4 regions of the Micromonospora sp. NPDC052213 genome follow, and region 4 is predicted to be linked to each of the others. Evidence: riboswitches for the same ligand, from Rfam matches in the RefSeq annotation. Region 4 holds a riboswitch; each other region holds the start of a gene.
What was found. Region 4 has a riboswitch for cyclic di-AMP ahead of AB0L34_RS17980 (hypothetical protein). Riboswitches for the same ligand answer to the same signal wherever they lie in the genome.
Positions count from the first base shown of each region.

Region 1 (4,776 bases), on a different contig from region 4:
AGGAGCGCAAGCAGCTCGAGGGCGTCACCAAGGTCCGCGACAAGTTCGACGCGGAGAAGCAGAAGCTCGACGCGCTGATCGTGGCGCAGACCAAGCAGCAGGACGACCTGGCGGCGAAGAAGAAGCAGATCGACGCCGACATCAAGAAGCTCGAGGCGTCGCTGCCGGTGACCACCGTCAAGACGGAGAAGTGCCCGACCATCAACGGCGTGGTCAGCGAGGCGGCCCGGACCGCCATCAAGACCGCCTGCGCCCAGGTCGGCGACCCGTACGTCTGGGGCGCCACCGGGCCCAACTCGTTCGACTGCTCGGGCCTGACCCAGTACGCCTACAAGGCGGCGGGCATCCACCTGACGCACTTCACCGGTGCGCAGTGGAACGAGGGCAAGGCCATCCCGCGCTCCGAGGCGCGCCCCGGTGACCTGGTGTTCTTCTTCACCGACCTGCACCACGTCGGCCTCTATCTCGGCAACGACAAGATGGTGCACGCGCCCCGGGCCGGCAAGCCGGTCAACGTCTCCAGCATCAACACGATGCCGGTGGCCGGGTTCCGTAGGCCCGGCTGATCCCGCACCACGCACGGAAGGGCCCCCGGTCGGGTAGACCAGGGGCCCTCGTCGTGCTCGGGGACGGCCTGCGCCGGTCCGGGCGAGCGGTGGGTTACTGGGGCGCCCCCAACGCGGAGGGCAGCACGTTCACGTCGTCCAGGTTGACGTACATGACCCGGTGGCCGAACTGGACCTGCACGTACCTGTTCTCGCCGCGGATCACCGTCCAGTCACCCGGCGACGACCCGTCGAACGTGACGGCCCGGTAGTACTCGCCGGGGAGCACCGTGCCGACGGCGTACCGCTGGCCGGCCGAGAGGGTGTACTGGAGCGGGGAGATCGGCTGGTAGGGCACGCCGGCCGGGTAGGCGGCCTGCTCCGGGTACGCCCGGCCGTAGACCGGGATGGTGGCCCTGCCGTCCTTCGGGGTCACCACGAAGCCGACGGACCACTTCGCGGTCGGCTTCGAGGCGGGGTTGTGGAACCACGCCTTCTGGCCGAGGTACCAGATCGCGGTCCAGTCCCCCCGCACCTCGGCCAGGGCGTACGTCTGCCCGGCGGAGGCCCGGGCGCCGTGGTCGGAGATGTACATGGTGTTCGGGGTGCCGTCGGGCCGCAGCGCGATGTCGTTGACCAGCGGCGCGTCGTGGCTCGGCGCGCTGTGCAGGATCACCGCGGACGAGCCGCGCAGCGGGCAGGGAGCCACCGGCGGGGGCGGGTTCGGCACGCCGGGCGGCTGCCGGTTGCAGCCGGTGAACTGCGGCTGGTTGGTGGCGAAGTCCGGGTCGATGGTGACCAGCCCCGTGTGCGGCGTGCCGGTCGACGTGAACGGCGCCTTGAGCAGGTCGAAGTAGTGCGACCAGTCCCAGTACGGGCCCGGGTCCCAGTGCATGCCGCGCACGGTCGAGGCGACGGTGCCGGGGACGTTGTCGTGACCGATGATGTGCTGCCGGTCCAGCGGGATGTTGTACCGCAGCGCCAGATGGCGGACCAGCTTGGCGGAGGTGCGGTACATCGCCTCGGTGTACCAGGTGCCGTGCCCCGCGAAGCCCTCGTGCTCCAGGCCGATGGACTTGGCGTTCACGTACCAGTTGCCGGCGTGCCAGCCGACGTTCTTGGTCTTGATGTGCTGGGCGATGTGGCCGTCCACCGAGCGCAGGGTGTAGTGCCAGCCCACCCGCCTCGGGTCCTTGACCAGGTTGACGCTGGGCCCGAAGTAGCCCTCGGTGTCGTGGATGACGATGTACTCGATCTTCTGCTGGGCCGGCCGGTCGGCGAGGTCGTGGTTGCCGTAGTCACCCACGGTCGGGCCGTACTGGGCGTAGGGCGCCGGGATCCACTCGCAGGAGATCGTGTCGGGGCACTCCAGCCCGTCGGGCCGGGCGACCTTGCGCAGGCCCAGCCGGTCGAGCCAGGAGCGTTCCGGCTGCACCGCGCTGGCGGGGAGGGTGACCCGGTGCCCGTCGTCGGTCAGCCGGCTGTCGCCGGCGCCGATGGTGGCGTACACCTCGTTGGCGAAGGCCGCCGCGGCGTCGGCGCTGTCCGCGCCGGAGTACCGGGCCACGGCGCCGTACCAGGCCGCCGGGTCCGTGTCGGCGCCGACCGGGGCGCCGATCTCCTTCTGGTACGCGGCCAGCAGCGCCGCGCCGCCCCGGATGTTGGCCGTGGCGTCCGTGCGCAGCGCCTCCTCGCTGGCGCCGGTCAGCCCGGCGGCGGCGTCGAGCGTCCGCAGCGAGGCTTCGGCGGGAGGCTGGGCGGCCGGCGGCTCGTGCGCCTCGGCCAGGGACGGGCGGGAGTCGTCGCCCCGCGGGTCCTCGGTGCCCTCGTCGTGGTGGGTGCCCCCGGGCAGTGCGGCGACGTACTCCGCGTCGGTGAGGTGCATCGGTCCGAAGCCGCCGCTGGTGCTCGGCGTTCCGGCGTTGGTGTCCCAGCGGGACTGCAGGTAGGAGACTCCGAGCAGGACGCTCTCCGGCACGCCGTACTCCGCGGCCGCGGCGGCGTACTGCTGCTGCCGGTCGGTCGTCGATGCGGCGGCGGCGGTTCCGGCGGCGGTGAGCGGCGTCGCCGCCAGGGCGGCCGCCACGGCGGCGGCCAGCAGGACGCGTCTGCTCCTCGATGTCGCTGACAGGTGCATCAGACCCCCAGGTCGGACGGGCGAATGTGGGGCCACCTTCGCCCCGGGCGCCACCTCCGGTCAATACCTTTCCATGCGTCACTTACCGAAGAAGGAAAATTTCGTCGCCGGAGGTACTCGCTCCCACCGGCCGGCACGAATACGGTGTGTCACGGCTCGATGGGTTGCGGATCGATAACGACCGTCTCTACTCTGGTCATTCGTCGGCCGGCGACAGTCCGCCCAACCGGGGCGGTAACGGTCCGACACCGCCGAGTCGCTCCCGAGCGAGCCGGGGACCCAGGTACCCCGGGGTGAATCCGCAGCACCTGCGGTAGGGCGTCCCCTTCCCGCCCGAACCCGTCAGCTAACCCGGTAGGCGGTACGGGAAGAAGGAGTACGGAGCCCGGTGGCACACCATGCCCCGCGGCCACCGTCGGCACGGTCGGCACCCGCCGGCCCGACGACGGCTGCGCCGCGCCCACGCTGGTACCGCTGCACCACCGCCCTCGCCGCCCTGGCCGCGTTCGCCGTCGTCCTGACCGGCGGCGCCACGGCGGCCCACGCCGAACCGACGGTCGCCGAGATCGAGCGCCAGATCGACGAGGACTGGAACAAGCTCGAACCGATCATCGAACGGCACAACGCCACCCGCCAGGACCTGGCCGCCAAACGCAGGCAGGCCGACGCCCTCGCCAAGCAGATCAAGCCCCTGGAACGGCAGGTCGAGCAGGCGATGGAGGAGGTCAGCGCGCTGGCCGTCCGCGCCTACAAGGGCGAGAACGTCTCCGCCGTCAACGCCCTGCTGGGCAGCCGCTCGCCCGACCAGATGGTCGGCCAGCTCGAACTGCTCGACCGGTTCGCCCAGCACCAGCAGCAGGACGTGCGGCAGGTCGCCGAGTTGCGCGACCGACTGGCCGAGAAGAAGGCCCCGCTCGACGAGATGGTCGTCCAACTCGGCCGGACGGAGGCCCAGCTCGCCGCGAAGAAGAAGCAGATCAACGCCGAGATCGACCGGCTGCAGAAGCTGCGGCTGCGGATCTACGGCAGCGGCGGCGGCGGTTCGCTGCGCCCCGCCCCCTGCCCGGCCAGCTACCCGGGTGGCGGGGCCGGCACCGCGGTCAAGTTCGCCTGCGCCCAGATCGGCAAGCCCTACGTCTGGGGCGCCGAGGGCCCGAACGCGTACGACTGCTCGGGCCTGATGCTCGCCGCCTGGGCGAAGGCCGGGGTCTCGCTGCCGCACAACGCCGCGCAGCAGCGCCGGGTCACCGCGACCGTCACCCGGGGCGAGCTGCGCCCGGGAGACCTGGTCTTCTACTACAGCGACCTGCACCACGTCGGCATGTACGTCGGCGGGGGCTGGGTGGTGCACGCCTCCCGAGCCGGGGTGCCGGTGAAGATGAAGAAGGTCGACGACGGCCCGATCCACAGTTACGGCCGCCCCGGCTGAGCGGGTGAGGAACGGGCCCTTCCTGACGCACCCGGTGGCGGAAGGGCCCGCGCCTCACGGCGACCGTCGGGTCAGCGGGTCGGCCAGGTGCGCCAGTGCTGCCAGGAGCGGCTCGGGGTCGGGCCGCGCTGCCCCTGGTAGCGCGAGCCGTAGACGGCCGAGCCGTACGGGTGCTCGGCCGGCGACGAGAGCCGGAAGATGCAGAGCTGACCGATCTTCATGCCCGGCCAGAGGGTGATGGGCAGGTTGGCCACGTTGGACAGCTCCAGCGTCACGTGGCCGGAGAAGCCCGGGTCGATGAAGCCCGCGGTGGAGTGGGTGAGCAGGCCGAGCCGTCCCAGGCTCGACTTGCCCTCCAGCCGCCCGGCGAGCTGGTCGCCGAGGGAGATCACCTCCAGCGTCGAGGCGAGCACGAACTCGCCCGGGTGCAGCACGAACGGCTCGCCCTCGGGCACCTCGACCATCGACGTCAGGTCGTCCTGCTGCATCGCCGGGTCGATGTGGGTGTAGAGATGGTTGTTGAAGACCCGGAAGAGCTTGTCCAGGCGGACGTCGATGCTGGACGGTTGCACCAGCGTGGGCTCGAACGGCTCCAGCGCGAGCGTGCCCGCCTTGATCTCGGAGACCAGGTCGCGGTCGGAGAGCAGCATCGCACCACCTTAGCG
Region 1 is NZ_JBFAVI010000236.1:3,041-7,816, forward strand. Features, by position in the region: gene AB0L34_RS31545 (NlpC/P60 family protein) at 1-566, shown strand, start outside; gene AB0L34_RS31550 (peptidoglycan recognition family protein) at 661-2,682, opposite strand; cyclic di-AMP (ydaO/yuaA leader) riboswitch at 2,922-3,058, shown strand; gene AB0L34_RS31555 (NlpC/P60 family protein) at 3,071-4,111, shown strand; gene dcd (dCTP deaminase) at 4,183-4,761, opposite strand.
Region 1: it holds a riboswitch for cyclic di-AMP, as region 4 does, so the genes downstream of both, AB0L34_RS31555 (NlpC/P60 family protein) here and AB0L34_RS17980 (hypothetical protein) in region 4, are expected to answer to the same signal.

Region 2 (4,776 bases), on a different contig from region 4:
GCGGAAGCGGGCCGGCCACGCCAGGAAGTTCGGGTGCCGGGCGGTGCCGGCGGGAGACGGCTACCCTGGGTCGGCGACGCGTCAGCGGCAGCTGATCGTTGGGTAAACAAGAAGTGAAAAGTCCGGATAAGGGCGACTTGGTGCGCCCTCATCCGCGAATTGCTCATCCCGAGGGGTGGCGACCGAGGCCGTCGGAGGAATACTCTCGGTCGCGGCCCGCGTACTGATGAGGCGCCCGTCGGACGGGCGAGTGGAGGTGCTCGCGTGAGCCTGTCGATCGTGAAGTCGGTTATGCCCGGTGGTGTCATCGAGATCGCCCCCCGGGGCGAGATCGACGTCGACACCGCATACGAGGTGCGCGAGGCGATCGCCGAGGTCCTGGCCAAGGGGCACCCCAGCCGGATCGAGCTCAACATGAGGCTCGTCACCTTCATCGACTCCGTCGGCATCAGCGCGATGGTCGCCGGCTTCCAGACCGCCGAGGTGAGCGGCGTCAAGCTCGTCGTCACCGAGCCGAGCCGGTTCGTGCACCGGCAGCTCTGGGTGACCGGCCTGCTCGGCCTCTTCGGCGCCCCCGAGCCCTACTACGCCGGCGCGCCCGCTCCCGAGGTCCTCCCCGGCGCCTGACCCGCCGGCAGGGTCCCGCCGGTGACCCGGTGGCGTCAGTCGTCGCCGAGGCTCGACAGATTGATGTCGGCTGCCTCGGTGACCGCGCGGATCGCCGTCCCGGAGGCGTAGCCGTCGGCCAGCAGGGCAGGTCGCTGCCCGGCTGCACCTGTCGACGACCGGCCGGGCGGGTCGACGGCCGGCATCCGCGCGGAGCGGCACACCGTTGCCAGCGCGCCGCCGGTGCGCGACGATCGGGCGACGGCGACGGTGGGGAGACGGCGTGATCAGGCGGGATTCCTTCAGCTACACCGTCCAGGCGCGCTGCTCGCTCGCCGACGCCGCGGGGTTGCTCGCGGACCCGGCCCGGCAGCAGGACCTGCACCCGCTGATCGTCCGGGTCCGCCGGGTGTCGCCCCGTCGCGGCGCGCGGGCCAGCTACCTCATCACCGACCGGCTGGCCGTCGGGCCGCTGCGCCTGCCGGTCACCTACCGGGCCGACGTCCTGGTCGACGGGCCGGACGAGATCGTCACCGTGGCCCGGCAGTGGCCGGCCACCACGGTGCGCAACCGGACCCTACTGCGGGCCGAGCCGGACGGCGTGGTCCGGATCGACGTCGAGATCACCCTTGCCGCGCCGGTTCCGCTCTTCGGCTACGCCTTCCGCCAGGCGCGCGCCGCCCACCTGGGGCTGGCTGCCCGGCTCGGCGTCGCCCTGGGCGGGCACCCGCCGGAGTCACCGCCCGGCTGAGCCGGGCATCGACGACACGGCGAGTCCCCCGGCCGTCGGCCGGGAGGTGGCGGCGGGAAGGCGGTCGGCTTCGCCGTCCAGGTCGCGCTGGCGGCGACGTGGCGGCGACGGACGCCCCGGTGACCCGCGAGCGGGTCACCGGGGCCGGGCGTCAGTAGACCGACAGGTGCACGTGGTTGGTGTGGTCGCTGGACGGGTCGCCGTTGGCCCCGCTGTACGACTTCCAGCCGCTGCTGGGCAGCCAGATCTGCCTGTACCAGATCACGTAGAGCACGGCGAGCCGGTCGGCGTTCTTGACGAAGTACGTCGCCAGGTTGTTGCCGTACGTCCTGTCGCCGCCGGTGGCGTCGCCGCCGAACCCGCTCTTCTGCGCCGCGAAGTCGCAGGCCCGGCCCTTGGGGTGCTCGCCGGAGCCGCCGGGGCGGTAGCAGGAGACGTAGCGGGTGAAGCCGGCCGCCTTGGCCTGGTTGAGCGCGTGCAGGGTGCGCGGGGTGATGCAGCCGTCGGCGGGGGTGGGGTCGTTGACGCTGCACGACTCGGACGGCCAGGACCCGTCGGAGTTGCGTGGGGCCGGCTTCGCCGTCGCGGTGGAGCTGCCGCCCGGCCCGCCGCCGCTTGCCTGCGACCGGTTGGCGACCGTCAGCGCCCGCTCCGCCTGCTCCTTGCGCTTGGCCATCACCGTGACCTGCTTGCGCTGTTCCCGGATCTCGCCGTCCAGGGCGAGCTTGGTGCGGGTGGCCTGGTCCCGGGTCTCCTGGAGCTCGCGGAGCGCCCGGTCCTCGTTGGCGGCCACCGCGTCGAGGGCGGCGGCCCGGTCCATGAAGCCGTCCGGCGAGCTGCTGTTGAGCAGGGCGGACGCCACCCCCAGCCGGCCGGTCCGGTAGGCCACTCCGGCGATCTCGCCGACCTTGTTGCTCCGCTCGGTCAGCTCGCTCTCGGTCGTCTTGAGCTGCGCGGCGAGCTGCTGCTGCCGCTTGACCGACGTGTCCAGCGCCCGCTTGGCGTCCAGGTAGCCCTTGCTGGCGGCTTCGAGCTGGGCCCGCAGGGCGGGCGTGCCGCCCTCCTGGTCCTGGCCGGGGGCCGCGGCGAGCAGGCCGGCCCGGGAGGCGGCCGCCGCGGGAGCGGTGGTGACCGGGGCGACCGCGGCGCCGAGGGCGAGCGTCACGGCGATCAGGGCCGCCAACCGGGCGGCGCGTCGTCGTACAGGTGCCATCACTGGCATACACGTGTCCTTCCGTCAGCCGCCGACCGGGTTAGCTGACGGGTTCGGGACGGAAGATCCCTACCGCTGACGCGGATGCACCCCACGAACATGGTTCCCCGGTTCGCCCCGCCGGGCGATTAGGCGGCGGCCACCGCCGGCACCGGTGGGTGCCGCCTGGCGGAGGCCGGAACCGAGCCTACCGGTGCCGGTGTGACTGGTGCAGCGCACGTGACCGAGGGTGCCTGTCCGCTTACCGTCAAATCCGACATAAGTCAACAATACTCTCCCAGATTTAAGGCTGTGCTCATTACCACTCAACCGACCCGCAGGCCCCGGGAGACGCCCCCGGCTCGATCTGCAACGTCGCGTGCTCGATCTGGAAGTCCTCGTGCAGGGCCGTCCGGGCCGCGGTGAGCACCGCGCCGACCTCGGCGCCGGGCTCCATGGTCAGGTGTGCCGAGGCCACCTCCATCCCGGAGGTCAGCGTCCAGACGTGCAGGTCGTGCACCTCGGCCACGCCGGGCACGGCGGCCAGCCGGTCGTGCACCCTGGTGACCTCGAGGTGCTCCGGCGCGGCCTGCACCAGGATGCGCAGCGCGGCGCGTCCGAGCCGCCAGGTGCGGGGCAGGATGAACATCCCGATCGCCACCGCGACCAGCGGGTCCGCCCACCACCAGTCGGTGACGGCGATCAGCAGGGCCGCGCCGATCACGCCGAGTGAGCCCAGCAGGTCGCCCAGCACCTCCAGGTACGCGCCCTGCATGTTGATGCTCTCCTTCGCCCCGGACCGCAGCAGGGCGAAGGCGGCCACGTTGGCGAGCAGGCCGAGCACGGCGACCGCGAGCATCGGGCCGGCGAGCACCTCCGGCGGGTCGCCGAACCGGCGTACGGCCTCGACGACCACGTAGACCGCGACGCCGGAGAGCAGCACGGCGTTGGCCAGGGCGGCCAGCACCTCCAGCCGGTAGAGGCCGAAGGTGCGCTGCGGGTCCGCGCCGGCGCGCCGGGTCGCGGTGATCGCCGCGAGTGCCATGCCGATGCCGAGCACGTCGGTGAACATGTGCCCGGCGTCGCTCAGCAGAGCCAGCGAGCCGGTGCGGAAGGCGGCCACCGCCTCCACCACCATCAGGGCGCCGAGCAGCGCGAACGCCGCCCAGAGGCGGCCCCGGTGGCGGTGCGCGGCATTCGCGACCGACCCGTGGTGGTGGTCATGACCTGCGCCCACGCGCCCACCTTCCGTCACCCGTCCGGACCCGGTTCAATCTATGCTCACATCGCAATATGTGCAAGTGACTGCCGGCGGCGGCCGGGACGACTCAGCCGGTCGGGTCGACGGTGGTCAGCCGCTGGGTGGCCCGCGACAGCGCGACGTAGAGCGTCCGTACGCCCGAACCCGGGTCGGCCCGGATCTCGCCCGGGGCGACCAGGACCACGCCGTCGTACTCCATGCCCTTGGCCTCCAGGCTGGTCACCACCTGCAGGCGCGGCGCGCCCAGCCCGCCCAGCCACCCGGCCACCTCGTCCCGGCGGGGCACCGGGGTGATCACGCCCACGGTGCCCTCCACCTCGGCCAGCAGCGCCGTGGCCGCCGTCACCACGGCGGTCTCCAGCTCCGCCGGCGGCACCACCAGCTCGACCGGGTCGACGCCGGTGGAGCGCACCGCCCTGGGCAGCGGGAGGTCCGGGTGCAGCCGGCGGATCTCGGCCGCCGCCACCGCGAAGATCTCCGCCGAGTTGCGGTAGTTCGTGGTCAGGGTGAAGTGGTGCCGCTTGCGCCGGCCCAGCGCCTGGTCCCGGGCGCGGGTCAGCTCCTCCGGGTCGCCGGTCCACGCCGTCTGCGCCGGGTCGCCCACCACCGTCCACGAGGCCAGCCGTCCGCGCCGGCCGATCATGCGCCACTGCATCGGCGAGACGTCCTGCGACTCGTCGACCACGACGTGCGCGTACTCCCGGTAGTCCTCCGGGCGCTGCCGCGCCGCCTCGCGGGCCGCGCGCTGCCGGTCGGCGAACGTGCTCAGCTCGCGGACCCCGCCGGCCAGCTGGAACGGGTCCCGCTTCGGCCGGGCCGGCTTCATCGGCTTGCCGAGCAGCGCGTCCAGCTCGTCCAGCAGCGCGATGTCGGCGATCGTCAGCCCGGCGCGGTCCAGGCTCCGGTAGGCGTCGGTCAGCAGCCGGATCTCGGCGCCGGAGAGGATCCCGCCCGCGTACCGGCGCA
Region 2 is NZ_JBFAVI010000055.1:8,158-12,933, reverse strand. Features, by position in the region: gene AB0L34_RS15900 (STAS domain-containing protein) at 265-627, shown strand; gene AB0L34_RS15895 (hypothetical protein) at 663-812, opposite strand; gene AB0L34_RS15890 (SRPBCC family protein) at 890-1,357, shown strand; gene AB0L34_RS15885 (hypothetical protein) at 1,509-2,570, opposite strand; cyclic di-AMP (ydaO/yuaA leader) riboswitch at 2,584-2,715, opposite strand; gene AB0L34_RS15880 (cation diffusion facilitator family transporter) at 2,869-3,786, opposite strand; gene AB0L34_RS15875 (AAA family ATPase) at 3,878-4,776, opposite strand, start outside.
Region 2: it holds a riboswitch for cyclic di-AMP, as region 4 does, so the genes downstream of both, AB0L34_RS15885 (hypothetical protein) here and AB0L34_RS17980 (hypothetical protein) in region 4, are expected to answer to the same signal.

Region 3 (4,776 bases), on a different contig from region 4:
CGCCGGTTTCGACCCCGCGCTGGCCGCGACGGCGCTGGTCCTGCTGGGCTTGGTGCTGCTCGTCGGGCCGCTGCGGGACGCCGGCGGCCTGGAGGTGCGCGCCGCGAACCTGCCGGTGCGCACCTGGACGCCCCTGGTCGCCGCGCGCCTCGGCGACGCCCTGCTGGGGCTGCTCGCCGTGGTGGCGGCCGCCGCTGCGGCGACCCTGCCGGCCGGTGTGGCGCTGGGCGCCGTCGCGCTGGTCGCCGCCGGCGCCGGGGCCGTCGGGCTGGACCTGGCCCGGCGGCGGTTCCGGCCGGGGGCCGGCGGGTCGGCGGTCTCCCGCGCGCTGCGCCGGCACCAGCCCGAGTTCCTGCTCCACTTCTCCGCCCCGCCCGGCTCGGAATACCAGGTCACCATGTGGCTGCCGTACCTGGAGCGGATCGGCCGGCCGTTCCTGGTCATGGTGCGGGAGCCGGAGTTCCTGCCCACCGTCGCCGCGGCCACCACGGCGCCGGTGGTCTACTGCCCCACCACGAAGGCGATGGACGAGGCGCTGGTGCCGAGCCTGCGGGTGGCGTTCTACGTCAACCACGGCGCGAAGAACAGCCACTGCATCCGCTTCACCCAGCTCACCCACGTCCAGCTGCACCACGGCGACAGCGACAAGGCGCCCAGCGCCAACCCGGTCTCCGCCATCTTCGACCGGATCTTCGTCGCCGGTCAGGCCGCCGTCGACCGGTACGCCCGCGCGGGGGTGGACATCCCGGCGGAGAAGTTCGTGGTGGTCGGCCGGCCGCAGGTCGAGTCGATCGAGGTCCGTCCGGAGCCGGTGCGCGGCCTGCCGAACCCCACGGTGCTCTACACGCCGACCTGGACGGGCCACCACGCGGACGCCAACTACTGCTCCCTGCCGGTGGCCGAGGCGCTGCTGCGCGGGCTGTTGGCGCGGGGCGCGACGGTGATCCTGCGGGCCCACCCGTACACCTCGCAGAACCCGGCCTCGGCGCGGCAGCTGGGCCGGCTCACGGAGCTGCTGGCCGCCGACCGGGCCCGTACCGGCCGGCAGCACGTCTTCGGCGCCGCCGCCACCCGCGAGCTGACCCTGACGGAGTGCGTGAACCGCTCGGACGCGCTGGTCTCCGACGTGTCCGGGGTGATCTCCGACTACCTCTACTCCGGCAAGCCGTACGCGGTCACCGACATGGGCGACGAGGGCGACCGGTTCGCCGAGCGGTTCCCGCTGGCCGGCTCGGGGTACGTACTGCGCCGCGACATGTCCAACGTGGACGAGGTGCTGGCCGCGCTGCTCGACACCGACCCGCTCGCCGCCGCCCGCTGGGCCACCCGGAGCCGCTACCTGGGCGACTTCCCGGCCGAGTCGTACGCCGAGGCGTTCCTGGACGCCGCGCGGCGGCAGCTCGACGCGGACTGGAACCCGCCGACGCCGCGCGCCGTCGGCGGGACCGGCCTGCCGGTCGAGCCGGACGAGGCGACCCTCTCCGCCACCACCTGACCGGCCGGCATCCGGCGGGTCAGCGGTACGGGTCGACCAGCTCCAGGACGGCCTCGGGGGCCTCGACGTGGGCGTTGTGGCCCAGGCCGGGCAGGGTGGCGACCGGCACGCCCAGCTCCTTGAGCTGGGCGTCGGTGACCATGGGGTCGTGCTCGCCGCGGGCCAGCAGCACCGGCACGTCCGTCGCCGCCAGCAGGGTCGGCAGGTCCGGCTCCCCCACCCCGAACGCGGCGGGGTCCATCGCCAGCCGCCAGCGGCCGTCGACCTGCCGCAGCCCGGCCTCGACCACGGGGTGGTCCGGCGCGAAGAGCCCGGTCAGGCCGGCCACCCGCAGGTACCGGCGGGCCGCCTCGTCCCGGCTGGCGAACCAGGTCACCGGTCGGGCGGCCAGCTCCCCGGCCTTCGCCAGCTCGGCCGGGGACCAGACGGCCTTGATGCCGAGCCCGACCACGGCGTCGACCGGCAGCCCGGCGCGGCGGGCGGCCAGCGCCAGCCCGACCACGCCGCCGAGGGAGTGCCCCAGCACGACGAGCCGGTCCCCCGCCGCGAGCCCCGCGGCGATCCGGTCGGCCAGCCCGGCGAACGAGTACGCCGGCAGCGGCGGCGACCAGCCGTGGCCGGCGAGGTCCGGTGCCAGCCACCGCCCCGCCCACCGGCGTTCCAGCAGCGGCGCCCAGGGCAGCCACACGTCCCCGGTCGCGCCCATGCCGTGCAGCAGCAGCAGGACGCGCCGGCCGTCCCGGTCACCCGATTCATCGGCCATAGGCCGCAGTGTGCCACCCGCCGTACGCCCCGGCGAGGTCCGTGACCCGGAGACGACATCGGGCGCCGGCTCCCGGGGTGGGGAGCCGACGCCCGACGGGTGTCTTGCTCAGGCGGAGTAGCCGCGGGTGGCGGCCCAGTTCGCCAGGGCGATGGTGGACATCCAGTACGAGGCGGTCGCGGGGTTCGCCGAGTCGGCGATCTTCACCAGCCGGCCCTCGTCCTGGTAGCCGACGACGGCGATGTAGTGGCCGCCGGGGAACGAGTGCCAGCCGCCGTCGGTGTCGGTGGCGCTGCCGGCGACGTTCACCACGACGCCCCGCCCGTCCGTGATGGCGGCGACCACGTCGGCCTGGAGCTGGTCCATCTGCGCCGGGGTCGCGGCACCGCCCGGGATCATCCGGGTCCGGTACGGGTCACCCTTCACCGTCGCGTTCAGCACCCGGGTGGTGTCCTCGGCCGAGTCGGTGCCCATCTCGTCGGTGCCGAGCTGGGCGCCGAGGGCGGCCTGGCTGCGCGCGATGCCGGCGGCGCTGAGGGCGTGCCGGACGGCGGCCGGACCGCAGTTGTAGAAGGTGGTCTGGGCCTGGTAGTCGTAGTCCAGCGACTTCGCCTTCGGCGGCTTCGGCGGCTCCGGCTTGCGGGTCAGGTCCGGGTTCGGGGCGGCGCTGGTGGCGCTGGCCGACGGAGCGGCGCTGGACGCGGCCGGGGCGCCGGTCGACGGGGCCGCCGCGACGCGGGCGTCGCCGCGCGAGGCGACGGTGCCGTCCCGCAGCTCGCTAACGGCCACCGGGGCCTGTGCGGCGGCGGGCGCCTCGTCGGTGCCGGCCAGCAGCGCGCCGGTGCCCGACGCGAGCACGAGCGCCGCGGCCGACGCGGCGGCCACCTGGTACGGACGCTCGGACGTGAGGCGACGGAGCTGTCGCTTGAGGTGGTGCTTCACGGTTTCCTCCACGGGCTCGGGGGGTGAGCGGCCGCCGGTCCGCGCAGGGGGGACCGACCGCGCGGACGGCGTCCGGCGGTGGTGGACCACTCAGGGGATGCGCCCGGGATGCCGGGCGACGGGCGGTGACCGGTGGGTCAGCTCGCGGCGTGCGGTCGGGCGAGCGCGGGCACCGCGGCGCCGTGGAGGCGCCGGAACGGCCGGGGGGCGGGTGGGTGCTGCACGGGGATGGAACTCCTTCCGACGCCGCCGACCGGGTTAGCTGACGGATTCGGGCGGGAAGAACGCCCTACCGCGGGCCGTGGCCCGCGGATTCACCCCGATGTTGCACTGGGTCCCCGGCTCGCCTGTTCACGATTAGGCGGGTCGGCGCGGCGTCGCCTCTTGCGATCGGGTACCGCACCGGACGGGCCGACACTACTGGCCGGCCCGCGCCCTGCCAACCCGCTCCCACCTGCTTAAACCTTGATCGGGAGACTTTTTTTGCGGTCAGTTCGGCACTGACGCGACTCAATGGGACGACCGTTTCCCGACGCACCTTGCGTCGACAACCGGACGAGCGGCGGACATCGGCGCGGAATCGTCGGCGGGAATCGGCCGGGCCGTGCCGGATGACCGGTTCGGCACCGCTATGACCGGCGTCACGAAATTGCCCCGGCGGTTCAGCCCACCCGCGCGGGCCGCCACCGCGGGTCGACGCCCGGCGGTTCAGCCACCCGCGCGGGCCGCCATCGCGCGGCGAGCGCGGGCCGACGCCCGGCGGACACGGGCCGGGCCGCCGGGAGCCGGCCCGGCCGGAGCCGGACCGCTGCGGCGTACGCCTCCCCGGCCAGGGCCCGCGCCGCCTCGGCGGCCAGGTCGGCGTCCCGCCACGCCAACCGTTCCCGCTCGGCGGCGGCCCGGTGGTCGGCCCGTCTCGCGTCGCGTACCGCCCGGGCCAGCGCGATCTCCTGCTCGACCGGGTGGCGGCGGGGATCCCAGCCGGCCCGGCGGCCGAACACCTCGCGGAGTTGGCGGGTGGAGAGGTCGCCGCGCCAGTGGGCCGCCACCGCCGCCTGGTGCAGCCAGCGCTCGCGGGCGGCGTACTCGGCGGGCGTGCGCGGGGTGCGCGGGGCGGGCAGGGCGGCGGCCCCGGTGAAGCGGCGGGCGGCGGTCTCCGCCTCGTCGTACGCCCGCCAGGCCCGGTCGGCCTCCTCCTGCGCGGCGAGCCAGTCGGCCCGCCGCCGCCGGGCGGTGCGGGCGGCCCGGCCCGCCGCGACGGCCACCTCCTCGGCGTAGCGGCGCAGGTCGGCGGCCTCCGCCGCAGGGTCGGCCGCGGGCGGGGCGACCGGCTCGTCGGCGGGACGGACCCGCTCGGGGCGGGCGACCAGCACGGCGAGCACGGTCAGGGCCAGCAGGAGCAGGGCGGACCAGATGGCGGCGGCCCGCGGCACCTCGATCAGGAACTGGTAGACGACGGTCTCCATGGTCGGCACCTCACGGGGAGCGAGTGCGGCAGCGGGGCGCACGCGGCGCCGGGTGGCGGGCGCGGCGGTGCCACGTCCCGCCGCCGGGACGGGTGCGGGTGGTGGAGAGC
Region 3 is NZ_JBFAVI010000059.1:26,262-31,037, forward strand. Features, by position in the region: gene AB0L34_RS16615 (CDP-glycerol glycerophosphotransferase family protein) at 1-1,495, shown strand, start outside; gene AB0L34_RS16620 (alpha/beta hydrolase) at 1,515-2,258, opposite strand; gene AB0L34_RS16625 (C39 family peptidase) at 2,367-3,212, opposite strand; cyclic di-AMP (ydaO/yuaA leader) riboswitch at 3,433-3,574, opposite strand; gene AB0L34_RS16630 (hypothetical protein) at 3,863-4,666, opposite strand.
Region 3: it holds a riboswitch for cyclic di-AMP, as region 4 does, so the genes downstream of both, AB0L34_RS16625 (C39 family peptidase) here and AB0L34_RS17980 (hypothetical protein) in region 4, are expected to answer to the same signal.

Region 4 (4,776 bases):
GCGTCGCCGAAGGCGGCCGCGCCGGACGCCGTGGCCGCCGGCCCGCTGGTGGCGGGCGTGCCGTGCCCCGCGCCCGGGGACGAGTGCCCGTCGCCGCCGCCGCAGGCGGTCAGGACCAGGGCGGCGGTGACGGTGGCGCCGGCCAGGGCGGCACGGCGCGCAATGGTACGAGTGGTCACGTTTGGGCCTTTCGGTGTCAAAACGTACGCAGCAGGACGGGGGACGCGGACCGGCTGACCGGGCCGCGCCGGGGCGTCCTATCTGCGCAGCACCGAGACCGTGGCGAGCCGCAGGCCGACCGGCCGGGACGGCGGGGCGCGGGGCGACCGGGCCGGCCCGCCCGTCCCCTGGCCCGCCAGGCCGGCGGCCTGTAGGCCGGCCAGCAGCAGCACGGCGAGCAGCAGCGGGGCGGCGAGCGCGCCCAGCACCGCCAGGCACACGCCCCACCAGGGCAGCTCGCCGCCCGCCCCGCCGGACGGGAGGAACCGCTCGTGCGGGCAGTCGCCCGCGCAGCCCACGACGCCGGACAGCGCCGCCGGGACGACGTACGCGATGGCGGGGTCCTGACCGAGCGGCGCGGCGGTGTCGTGGCGGGGCGGCGCGGCGGGGTCCTGACGGAGCGGCGCAACGGTGTCGTGCCGGGGCGGCGCCTGCGAAGCGTCGTGCGCACCGGCCGCGGCAACGGCGTGCGCGGAGACCTCGGCGGGATGGCCCACGGCGTGCGAGCCGTGGCCGAGGGTGTGCATCGCGGCCAGGCCGAACAGCGTGCCGACGAGCAGCAGCAGCCGGGCCCATCGCCCCGCCGTCACCGTCGCCGCCGCCCGCACACCGACCACGGTAGCCCCCGGGGCCGGTGCGTCCGGGGGCGACCGGCGCACCCGACGGCGAATCCGCCCCGGACGAGACCGCCAGGTCGGCCACCACGGGACGGTCGACCGGCGGCGCCCGGACGGTGACCGGGTTGCCGGACGGGACGGCCCGCGGCCGACACCAGCCCTCACGACCTGCGGCCGGATGTCGGGATGGCTACCATTCGGCCGGTGGCCCTCCGCACTCCGCGCCGTCCGCACCGCCGCCCCGACCGGGCGACGGTGTCGAGCGACCGCGACCGGCCGGGCCGGGCCGTCGCGGCGCGTGACCGGCCCGCCACGCCAGGGCGATCCGCCGCGGCGGTCACCCGGGCACGCCGAACCGGCCGGCCCGCCGGCACGTACCCCGCCCTGGATTCGTTGGGAGACACTCGATGGGCGCCGACCACACCCGTCCCGCACCGTCCGCCCCGCCGGGGGTGCGGCGGATCCTCGTCGCGACGGTGGTGCCCCTGTTCGTCGCCACCCTGATCGCGGCCCTGCTGCTCTGGCCGTGGGACGCACCGGACGCCGCGCCCGGCACCGATCCGCCCCGCCACCACGGCACGGTGACCCGGGTGGTGACGGAGCCGTGCCCGCCCACCCCCGAGGCGCCGGAGGGCGCCGCGGAGGGCCCCTGCGGCACCGTGACCGTGCGCGTCGACGACGGCCCCGACGCCGGCCAGCAGGTGGAGACGCCCGTACCGGCAGGGCCGGGGGCGCCGACGGTCGCGGTCGGCGACGAGATCGTCCTGGTCCAGCTCACCGATCCCGCCGACCCCTCGGCGAGCGCCTACAACATCGCCGAGCACCAGCGCGGCAAGCCGCTGCTCTGGCTGGTGGTGCTGTTCGCCGCCGCGATCGTCGCGTTCGGGCGGTGGCGGGGGCTCGCGGCGCTGGCCGGCCTGGCGGCGAGCTTCGCCATCCTGCTGACCTTCGTGCTGCCCGGCATCAGCGCCGGCAGCCCACCGCTGCTGGTCGCGGTCGTCGGCGCGGCACTGATCATGTTCGTGGTGCTCTACCTGACGCACGGGGTGACCGCGCAGACCTCGGTCGCCGTGCTCGGCACGCTGGGCAGCCTGGTGCTGACGGGCGTACTCGGCACGATCGCCACCGCGGCGACCCACCTGACCGGGTTCGGCAGCGAGGACGCCACCACGCTGTCGATGTTCCAGGCCGACGTCGACCTGCACGGCCTGCTGCTCGCCGGGATCATCATCGGCTCGCTCGGCGTGCTCGACGACGTCACCGTGACGCAGGCCGCGACGGTCACCGAGCTGGCGCACGCCAACCCGGGGCTGTCCCGGATGCAGCTGTACCGGGCGGCGACCCGGGTCGGCCGCGCGCACATCGCCTCGACGGTGAACACCATCGTGCTGGCGTACGCCGGGGCCTCGCTGCCGGTGCTGCTTTTGCTGACCGCCGACTCCCGGGCGGTGAGCCAGATCCTGACCAGCGAGTTCCTGGCCCAGGAGATCGTCCGCAGCGCGGTCGCCACCCTGGGCCTGATCGCCGCCGTGCCGCTGACCACCGGGCTCGCGGCCGTGGTGACCACGGCCGGCCGGCGCGGCGGCGAGTCAGCCGACCGCGGCGCACCCCCGACCCCGCCGGCTCCCCGGCCGGCGGCCGACCGCTCCGAGGCGCTGGAGGCCCTCAGCGGGCCGCGCGCCGGAAACGCCCCCTCCGCCGCCCCCGCCGGGTGGCCCGACCGCGACGGGAGCACGGACACCGCATGGTGAAACTCCTCAGCGTGACCGATCAGGACGTCCCGCCTGATAAACGCGTCACTGGTCACCCTCCGCCGCTACGAAATAACGCATTTAGTCGGCTTAGGGACGTAGATCCCCGGCAGGGCTCTCGGGTAACCTCGCTGCCGGTCACCGCCGAAGGCGCGCAGCGGCGCCTGCGGTGCCGCCGCCCAATCGCCGCCAGGCGAGCCGGGGACCCAGGTACGTGGGGTGAATCCGCGACAGCGGTAGGGGCCACTTCCGCCCCGAACCCGTCAGCTAACCCGGTCGGCGGTCGACGGAAGGGAAAAATGTGACGGCACCCCTACGCCGCTGGTTGACCCCTGTGGTGGCCGTGATCGCCGCCCTGGCCGTCTTCGCCGGGCCCCTCCAGGCGGCGGCCGCACCCACCCCGCCGCCCCAGCCCTCCGGCCACGGGGACGACGAGCCCAAGCTGCTCAACGACCTGATCGAGGCGCGGAACCGCAACTACGTCCAGGCCAAGGCGAAGCTCGCGAAGTCGAAGAAGCGCCAACTGGAACTGGCCCTGGAGGTCGACCGGGCGCAGGCCGACCTGGCAGCGCTGGCCCCGCAGGTGAGCCAGATCGCCGCCCAGTCCTACCGGACCGGGCGGATCGGCGCGGTGTCGATGCTGCTGGACACCGCCAGCCCCGACTCGTTCGTCAAGCGCGCCGCCGCCCTCGACGAGCTGAACCTGGTCAACTCCAAGAAGCTCGCCGAGGTGAACGCGGTCAAGAACCGCGCCGAGCAGGCCAAGCTGGCGCTCGACGCCGAGGTTCGCGAGCAGACGAAGCTGACCAACGAGATGGCCCGCGGCAAGCGCGAGGCGGAGAAGGCGCTCGCACTGGTCGGCGGCAGGGGCCTGACCAGCGGCAAGGTGGTCGCCACCTCGCCGGTGGCCCGGATGGCACCGGGTCGTACTGCCGACGGCGACTGGAAGCCCCTGTCCTGCACCGAGAACGACCCCACCACCTCCGGCTGCATCACCGCGCGCACGCTGCACATGTACAAGGAGGTCAAGCGGGCCGGCTTCAACCGCTTCGTCGGCTGTTACCGCTCCGGCGGGCCGTACGAGCATCCGAAGGGCCGGGCCTGCGACTGGTCGCTGCAGCGGAGCGGCTTCGCCCCCTGGCACAACGACGACACCTACATGTACGGCAACAACCTGACCGCGTTCCTGGTCCGCAACGCCGACCGGCTCGGCATCTACTACGTGATCTGGAACCGGCAGATCTGGTTCCCGGCGACCGGCTGGAAGTCCTACAGCGGCCCGTCGAACCATACGGACCACGTGCACGTGTCGCTGCTCTGACGGCAGCCAACGACAGGGCCGCCCCGCAGTCGCGGGGCGGCCCTGTCGGCGTCTGTCGCCGTGTCGGCGTCCACGGCCGGTGGTCGCCCGTGCCCTGCCGGCGTCTGTGGCCCTCGTCGCCGGGCGTCTGTAGCCCTCGTCGGCGGCGCTTGTGGCCCTCGTGAGCGGGCGTCGGGCGGCCGGGCCGGGGCGGGCGAGCGCGGGAACCGGTCAGGCGAGGGCGGCGCTGGCGGCCGGCTGTGCCCCGTCGACCGCGCCCGGCCCGGTGGGCGCGGCGGCGACCCTCCGCGCCTCGCCGGGCACGGCGGTGACCGCCCGCGCCTCGCCGGCGGCCAGCCGGTACGACATGCCCACGACGGCGCAGCGCCCGGCGGCCACCTCGGCGGCGAGCACGGCCGACCTGTCCAGCATCGCCTCGACGGTCTGCGCGATGTGGATGTCGACGATCCGGTCGATGTCGTCCACGCCCTCGGCGGCGGCGCGGCGCAGGCTGGGCACCACGGCGTCCACCACGGCGCACAGGTGCCCGGCCGGGGGCGTGCCGGTGGTGTCCGCCGCGCGGGCCGCCTGGACGGCCCCGCAGGAGTCGTGCCCGAGGACCACCACCAGCGGCGTGCGCAGGACCGTCACGGCGTACTCGACGCTGCCCAGCACCTCGGGGCCGACCGTGTGCCCGGCGGTGCGCACCACGAAGAGGTCGCCGAGGCCGCGGTCGAAGATGATCTCCGCAGCGAGCCGGGAGTCGGAGCAGCCGACGATCACCGCGAACGGGTGCTGCCCGTCCGCGACCGCGGCACGATGCCCGGCGTCCTGGTTGGGGTGGCGTGGGGTGCCGGTGACGAACCGGCGGTTGCCGGCCTGCAACTCG
Region 4 is NZ_JBFAVI010000068.1:491-5,266, forward strand. Features, by position in the region: gene AB0L34_RS17965 (DUF305 domain-containing protein) at 1-179, opposite strand, end outside; gene AB0L34_RS17970 (hypothetical protein) at 258-827, opposite strand; gene AB0L34_RS17975 (YibE/F family protein) at 1,244-2,587, shown strand; cyclic di-AMP (ydaO/yuaA leader) riboswitch at 2,754-2,885, shown strand; gene AB0L34_RS17980 (hypothetical protein) at 2,889-3,908, shown strand; gene AB0L34_RS17985 (carbonic anhydrase) at 4,119-4,776, opposite strand, start outside.